One region of the Arthrobacter sp. V1I9 genome, then DNA from elsewhere that is predicted to be linked to it. Evidence: predicted binding sites of a transcription regulator. Region 1 holds the regulator's gene; the other holds the start of a gene.
What was found. Region 1 encodes HrcA, which represses chaperone genes, less so after heat shock. Its sites were predicted from a motif close to TTNGCACTCGNNNNNNNCGAGTGCNAA; they were not measured.

Region 1 (3,403 bases):
GCTGTCATGGGGATGTTGAGGGTGGCGTGCAGGTCGTCACCTTCCCGGACGTACGTGGCGTCGTTGTTGACGCGGATCTCCACGTAGAGATCGCCGGCGGGGCCACCGGCGGGACCTGCTTCGCCCTGGCCCGAGAGCTGGATGCGTGTCCCGGTGGCGACGCCGGCAGGAACCTTAATGGTCAGGGAACGGCGGCTGCGGATGCGGCCCTGTCCGCTGCACTCGTTGCACGGGTCCTTGATAACGGTTCCAAAACCTTCGCAGGTGCCGCACGGAGCGGCAGTCATGACCTGGCCAAGGATTGAACGCACGGCCCTCTGGACCTGGCCGCTGCCGCCGCAGATATCGCAGCGCTCGGGGTGGGTTCCGGGCTGGCAGCATGAGCCCTCACAGGTGGGGCAGACCACCGCCGTGTCCACTTCGAGCTTCTTGTTGACTCCGAACACGGCGTCGCGGAGCTCGATCCGGACGCTGATGAGCGCATCCTGCCCGCGCCGGACCCGCGACGCAGGACCGGTAGTGCCGCCCGCGCCAAAGAAGGTGTCGAAGATGTCCTGGAAGGCGAAGCCCTGCCCGGCGTACGCTCCCCCGCCGAATCCGTTGTCCGTGCCGTTTTCGTTTCCGGTGGTGTCATAGACCCGCCGCTTCTGGGGATCCGAGAGGACTTCATAGGCATGGGTCACTGCCTTGAAGCGGTCCGCAACATCCTCACCGGGATTGACGTCCGGGTGAAGGGTCCGGGCCAGCTTTCGGTAGGCCTTCTTGATCTCTTCCCCGGTGGCATCCGGTGCGACTCCAAGGACTTCGTAGTGGCTGCTCAAAGTTAGTATCTCTTCCTTGTTGTTCTGCCTGCAGTCGAACTGCATACACTGCTGTGCGCCCTGGGGCGCTGAACTGTGGTCAGGGTCCCAGAATCCGTGACAGGTAACGGGCCACAGCCCTGACTGCCGCCATGGTGGTGGGGTAGTCCATTCTGGTGGGACCCAGCACGCCAATCTTGGCGACGCTGTCCGGGCCATAGCCCGTTGCGACGACGGAAGCCTCCGCCAGGCCGTCGTATGGGTTTTCGCGGCCGATGCTCACGGCCACTCCGCGGTGGTCCTGTGCCATCTCGCTTAGCAGGCGGAGCATCACCACCTGCTCCTCGAGCGCCTCCAGCACCGGCCCGATGCTTAGCGGAAAGTCAACGTTGGAACGGGCCAGGTTGGCCGTGCCGGCCATCACCATCCGGTCTTCCCGGCTGCTGTGGGCCAGGCCCTCCAGCCCGTGCGCCAGCGCCTGGGCTGCCTGCCGCTGCCCGGGGGCTACGCCGGACACCACTGCGGGCAGTGACTGCCCAAGCTGGGCCAAGGGAGTGCCGGCGAGGGATCCAAGGAATTGGCCGCGCAGCGCAGCGATCGCGTCGTCAGCCAGGTCCTGCCCGACGTCGATGACCCGCTGTTCAACCTTGCCGCTGTTGGCAATCAGCACCACCAACACCTTCCGAGGGGCAAGGAGAACGAATTCGATGTGTCGGACCAGTGCTCGGTTAACGTGCGGATACTGGACGACGGCCACCTGGTTTGTCAGCTGGGACAACAGCCGGACGGTGCGTTCCAGGACGTCGTCGAGGTCATCTGCGCCTTCCAGCAGTGACTGGATGGCCCGCCGCTCCGCCTGGGACAGCGGCTTCACCGCGGAAATCTGGTCGACGAAGAGCCGGTAGCCTTTGTCCGTGGGGATGCGGCCCGCGCTGGTGTGCGGGGCGGTAATCAGTCCTTCGTCCTCAAGCGCGGCCATGTCATTGCGAATGGTGGCGCTGGAAACGCCGAGATGGTGACGCTCCACGAGGGCCTTGGACCCCACCGGCTCGCGGGAGTGGACGTAGTCCTCCACGATCGCCCGCAGTACTTCCAGTTTGCGCGGCTCGCTCACACTCCACCTCCATCAAGGGTTCAGGGCAGCCGTTCCGCCCGCACCGTGTGTCTACAGGGGTTAGCACTCGACATGCCTAAGTGCTAACAGTCTATTATGACTCGCCTCGTTGTTAGCATTGGTACCGCTCCGGGCGAAATTCCGGGCCAGGACCAGCACGAGGCGGAGTGATTCCATGCATTACCAGAACTGGGGAGCCCAGGACCTGTCCGCACCTGCCAGGGCGCAACTGCCCGAGGTGCCCGTGGAGCGTGGCATGGTGCTGGAAGACGTCCAGTCCGGGTGGGTTGGCGCGGTAACCCGGGTGGAGAAGTCGGGAGGAATGCACGTGGTGGCACTGGAAGACCGCCGCGGCAAGTCCAGGTCCTTCCGGCTGGGATTCGGGTTCCTCCTTGAAGGCCAGGCAATCCGCCTGATGCCCCCGGCCCCGCGGCTGCCGGCGGGGCCGGGCACCGCAGGCGGCAGGACGGCGTCGGGTTCTGTCCGTGTGGCAGGGCAGCGAGCACAGGTTGCCAAGGCGAGCCGCATCTGGGTAGAGGGAAAACACGACGCCGAACTTGTCGAGAAGGTGTGGGGCGATGACCTCCGGGTGGAGGGCATCGTCGTAGAACCGCTCCACGGCATTGATGACCTCGCTGCCGCCGTGGCCGATTTCAGGCCGGGGCCGGGCAGGCGCCTGGGAGTGCTTGTGGACCACCTGGTACCCGACTCAAAGGAGTCCCGCATCGCCGGATCGGTAATGGCCTCTCCCGGCGCTGCGGGGAATGTGCTGATCGTCGGACACCCCTACGTTGACGTGTGGCAGGCCATCCGCCCTGCTGTCCTTGGCATCGAGAAGTGGCCGGTAGTGCCGCGCGGCCAGGACTGGAAGACCGGCGTCCTCGCCGCCTTTGGCTGGCCGCACGAGACGAAAGAGGACATCGGCCTGGGGTGGCAGAAGCTGCTGGGAGCCGTCCGCAGTTACGCCGACCTGGAAGCGTCCCTGCTGGGCAGGGTGGAAGAAGTCATTGATTTCCTCACAGTCCCCTAGCATTGGGCGGGCCGGATTAGCGCTCCCGCCGGTGGGTGAGGTCAGCTAATACCGCTGCACCCAGTATTCTTGGTACAGCGGTGTCTGCGATGGCAGGACCCCGCAGCAGACATGGCACTCCTAGTCAGCACCATTGCACTTCAGAAGGAACAGACTGTGGCAGAAAACGCGCGTGATCACAGGGACAGCCAGGGCCAGGGCGGTTCGGAGTACCACGGCGTTCCGGCGAATGCGCTGCCCCTGACGGCAAGCGAAGACCGGCAGTGGGCTACGCTGGCCCACTTCGGCGGCATTTTGGGTTGCGTTCCTTCGCTGCTGATCTACCTGATCTTCCGTGACCGCGGCCCGTTTACGGCGCAGGAGTCAAAGGAAGCGCTGAACTTCAGCCTGCCGCCCACCATCGCGGCAGTGGTTGCCAACATCCTGGTCTTCGTGCCTGTGATCGGCAACGTCTTTGCC
Region 2 (3,403 bases), 1.2 Mb from region 1:
AGCCGGGCAATGCCGAAGCCGGGGTCCATGCTCAGCTCATAGGAGCCGTACCCGTACACAAGGCCCGCCGCCGTCGAATCCTGCTTGACCGCCTTGTGGCGCAGCACGGAGAGCGGGATCCGGGTGCCGTCGCCGGCCTCGGCCCATTCGCGGGTGGCCACGTAGTCGTTGCCGTCGTAGCCGCCCAAAACCGGGCTTTCCTTGCGGAGCAGCAGTTCACCGGCTGGCTGCCCGGGAGTGGGCAGCACAAAGTCATAAACACGGGACGGCGTGAAGTAGGACGTGTAACCGAGCCGGATCACCGGAGCCTCGTAGTCGGAGCCGCCCACTCCCGCGGTGTAGAGCTCCTCGTCGAACGCGGGCTCCACCGGTGCCTCCTGCGCCGCAGTGCCCAGGCCTTCCAGCCCGATGACCTGGACACGCTCGATGGTGTCCTTCCGGATGGACACGACGAGGTGCGTGGAGGTGACGCCTGCGCCGTTGACGCGGACGTCGTCGGAATGTTCGACGACGGTGTCCCAGCGCTGCCCGGCCAGCGGCTTGCGAAGCTCGGCCCAGTCAGTCAGGGAAACCATCGAGTTGATGGCGCCGCGGTTATGCGTGAGCAGGATGCGTTCGGTCTTTACGCCGTCGGGGCCGGGCAGCAGGAACGGTTCGGCCTCATAAAGTACCCGCTCATCCCGGGAAATGACGGTGAGGAGCTCCTGGGCGGGATCGTCGAACCGCAGCAGGCGGGTCTCGCTGTACTCCGAGCAGCCGATCCCCAGCACGAGGTAGCGCCGGTCAGCGGAGAGCTCAAACCCCAGCCACATGGCGACGTCGTCCTCCTGGTAGATCACCACGTCCGCGGTGACGGGCGTGCCCAGGGTGTGGGCCCTGACCTGGTAGGGGCGCCAGGACTCGTCCACCACTGTGTAGAAAATCCGCGTGCCGTCCGGGGAGAAGGAAACGCCGTAGAAGACGTTTTCGATGACGTCCGGCAACAGCTCGCCGGTCCGGAGGTCCTTGATGCGCAGGGTGAAGCGTTCATCACCGGCGTTGTCCACCGCGTACGCGTAGAGGTTGCCATCCACCGTTACGGCGGTGCCGCCAACCGAGAAGAACGGCTTCCCTTCGGCCTCGACGTTGCCGTCCAGCAGGATCTCCTCGCCCGGAATTTCGATGCCGGGTTCAACGGCCGGGGGAGTCCAGTCCGCGACGGGGTTGCCGGTGTTTTGGGCGCGGACCCGGCACTGGATGCCGTACTCCTTGCCTTCCACTGAGCGGCTGAAGTACCACCAGCCGTCCTTCCGGTGGGGGACGGACAAGTCCGTCTCCTGGGTGCGGCCCTTGATCTCCTGGAAGATCGCCTCGCGCAGCGGTTCCTGGTGCGCGGTGACCGCTTCCTGGTAGGCGTTCTCGGCTTTGAGGTGCTCCACTACCTCGTCGGATTCCTTGTCCCGCAGCCACTCGTAGTTGTCCACGAACGTGTCCCCGTGGTGGATGCGCTCGGAGGGGATCTTCTTGGCAACCGGGGGAGCGGGGGTGGAAGTCGCGGTTTTGGCGGAATCCTGCAGCGGAGTCTGGGTCATGGGTTCAAATATATCCACCCGCCGTGGCAATGGACCGGGCGTTCGCTACCGGACGAGAACCGGACGCATTGGGGGAGGCGGGGTGGCCTAGTAGGGTCCGGGCGGCAGGCGTATCCTGTTCACGCTAAGGCACATCCGCCCAGCGTGAGAGGGGAAGTTTATGACCATCCCGCCAGTGCACGAGCCCGAGCCGTTCCCGCCGGAGCCAGGCCCAACCCCTGATCCGGGCCACCCTGGTCCGCCATCGCCCAACCCGTTCCCGGTACCGGAGCCTCCCGGCCCACTGCCCGTGCCCGATCCGGGCCCGGCGCCGCTTCGTCCCGACCCAACCCGAAGCTAGGACAGCAGTAACGCACTGAAGGGGGGCCCTTGCGCACGGCGAGGGCCCCTTCTGCGTGCCCCCTGATCATCAAAAACGGGAGAAAATTCTCCCCAAAAAACGCTTGCAGATCTACCCGGCCAGTGCTAAAAAATCTATATCAGCCAATACAGATCGGCTGGTACCAAAACAGTGTTGGACCGTCTCCCACGAGGAGGGAAGCCATGTTGATGCGAACCGATCCGTTCCGCGAGCTGGACAGGCTGGCCCAGCAGGTCCTCGGCACGGCAGCGCGTCCGGCAGCGATGCCAATGGACGCCTGGCGTGAAGGCCAGGACTTTGTAGTCGCCTTTGATCTGCCCGGTGTTTCAGTGGACTCAGTGGATCTCGATGTTGAACGGAATGTCCTGACGGTGCGGGCAGAACGCCCGGAACCTGCAGGCAAGGACACCGAACTGATCGCCTCGGAGCGGCCGCGCGGCGTGTTCAGCCGCCAGCTGATCCTCGGGGACACCCTGGACACCGACAACGTGAAGGCGTCCTACGACGCCGGTGTCCTGACCCTGCGGATTCCTGTCGCTGAAAAGGCAAAGCCGCGTAAGATTGAGGTTGAGACGAAGGGGGCAAAGCACGAGATTTCTGCTTAGTCCCCAGCAGGATCGGGATGTCGGGTAATGATTGTTGACTGCCTTTTGGGGCGGATAGCCATTCTGAGCACGCCACAGCGCTGAAAGCGCATTGGCAGGGTAGGCCTGCACTTCCCGATACGGTGGCCCCCGGCTTCGGCCGGGGGCCATCCCATGCCCGGGCTTCAAAGGCCCGGGGCAGGATCAGGTGTTCAGCTCCAGCATCAGGGCGGGCAGTTCGTCGGCCAGTTCGCGGGCGAGGAACCCGAGGGGGCCCCAACCTGCTGGCAAGCCGGTCTGCCGCTGCCGCATGGAGGTGGGTGCCCCAGCATGCGGCCTGCGCGCTGGTGGTTCCCCGGGCGCGAAGGCCCGCGATTGCCCCGGCCAGGACGTCCCCGCTGCCAGAGGTTCCCAGCCCGCCGTAGCCGGTGGTCATTTTCCAGAGCTCCGATTCCTCCGGCGCGTCCCCGCCGGAGGGCCGCGCGATGAAGCCCTGGCAGCTCACCACAGCCTGGAACTTGTCGGCGATCTCGGCAATATCCGCCGTCAGATCATCCACCTCGCGCTCCAGCAGGACAGCGGCCTCCTTGGGGTTCGGCGTGAGGATCAGCCGCCCCTTCCACGGCTCCAGCTGGTCCGCCACCTTTACCAGGCCGCCCAGGGCATAGGCATCAAGTACGACGGCGGGACCACCGTTTGCCTTCCCGTCGCCAGAGCCTGAATCACTGGAGCGGGTTTCCCGCTCCAAGAGTGCCCGCAGCAGCTTTTCCGCGAGGTCCCGGGTCATCCAGCCCGGGGCCAACGAGGATCGCATCCGCACGCTCAAGGTAAGAGGAAATCCGGTCCAGGCCTTCACCCGTCACCGACCCGTCCGCGTTCTCCGGCAG

Region 2: QFZ70_RS03155 (Hsp20/alpha crystallin family protein) is a predicted target of HrcA. The motif match lies at 2,014-2,040, and genes of this name have one in related genera.

The regions. Positions count from the first base shown of each region.
Region 1 is NZ_JAUSYU010000001.1:1,844,638-1,848,040, reverse strand. It holds gene dnaJ (molecular chaperone DnaJ) at 1-821, opposite strand, end outside; gene hrcA (heat-inducible transcriptional repressor HrcA) at 901-1,914, opposite strand; gene QFZ70_RS08805 (DUF3097 domain-containing protein) at 2,090-2,944, shown strand; gene QFZ70_RS08800 (DUF4870 domain-containing protein) at 3,101-3,403, shown strand, end outside.
Region 2 is NZ_JAUSYU010000001.1:669,704-673,106, forward strand. It holds gene QFZ70_RS03150 (S9 family peptidase) at 1-1,571, opposite strand, end outside; gene QFZ70_RS03155 (Hsp20/alpha crystallin family protein) at 2,115-2,537, shown strand; partial or broken gene QFZ70_RS03160 (NAD(P)H-hydrate dehydratase) at 2,721-3,403, opposite strand, start outside.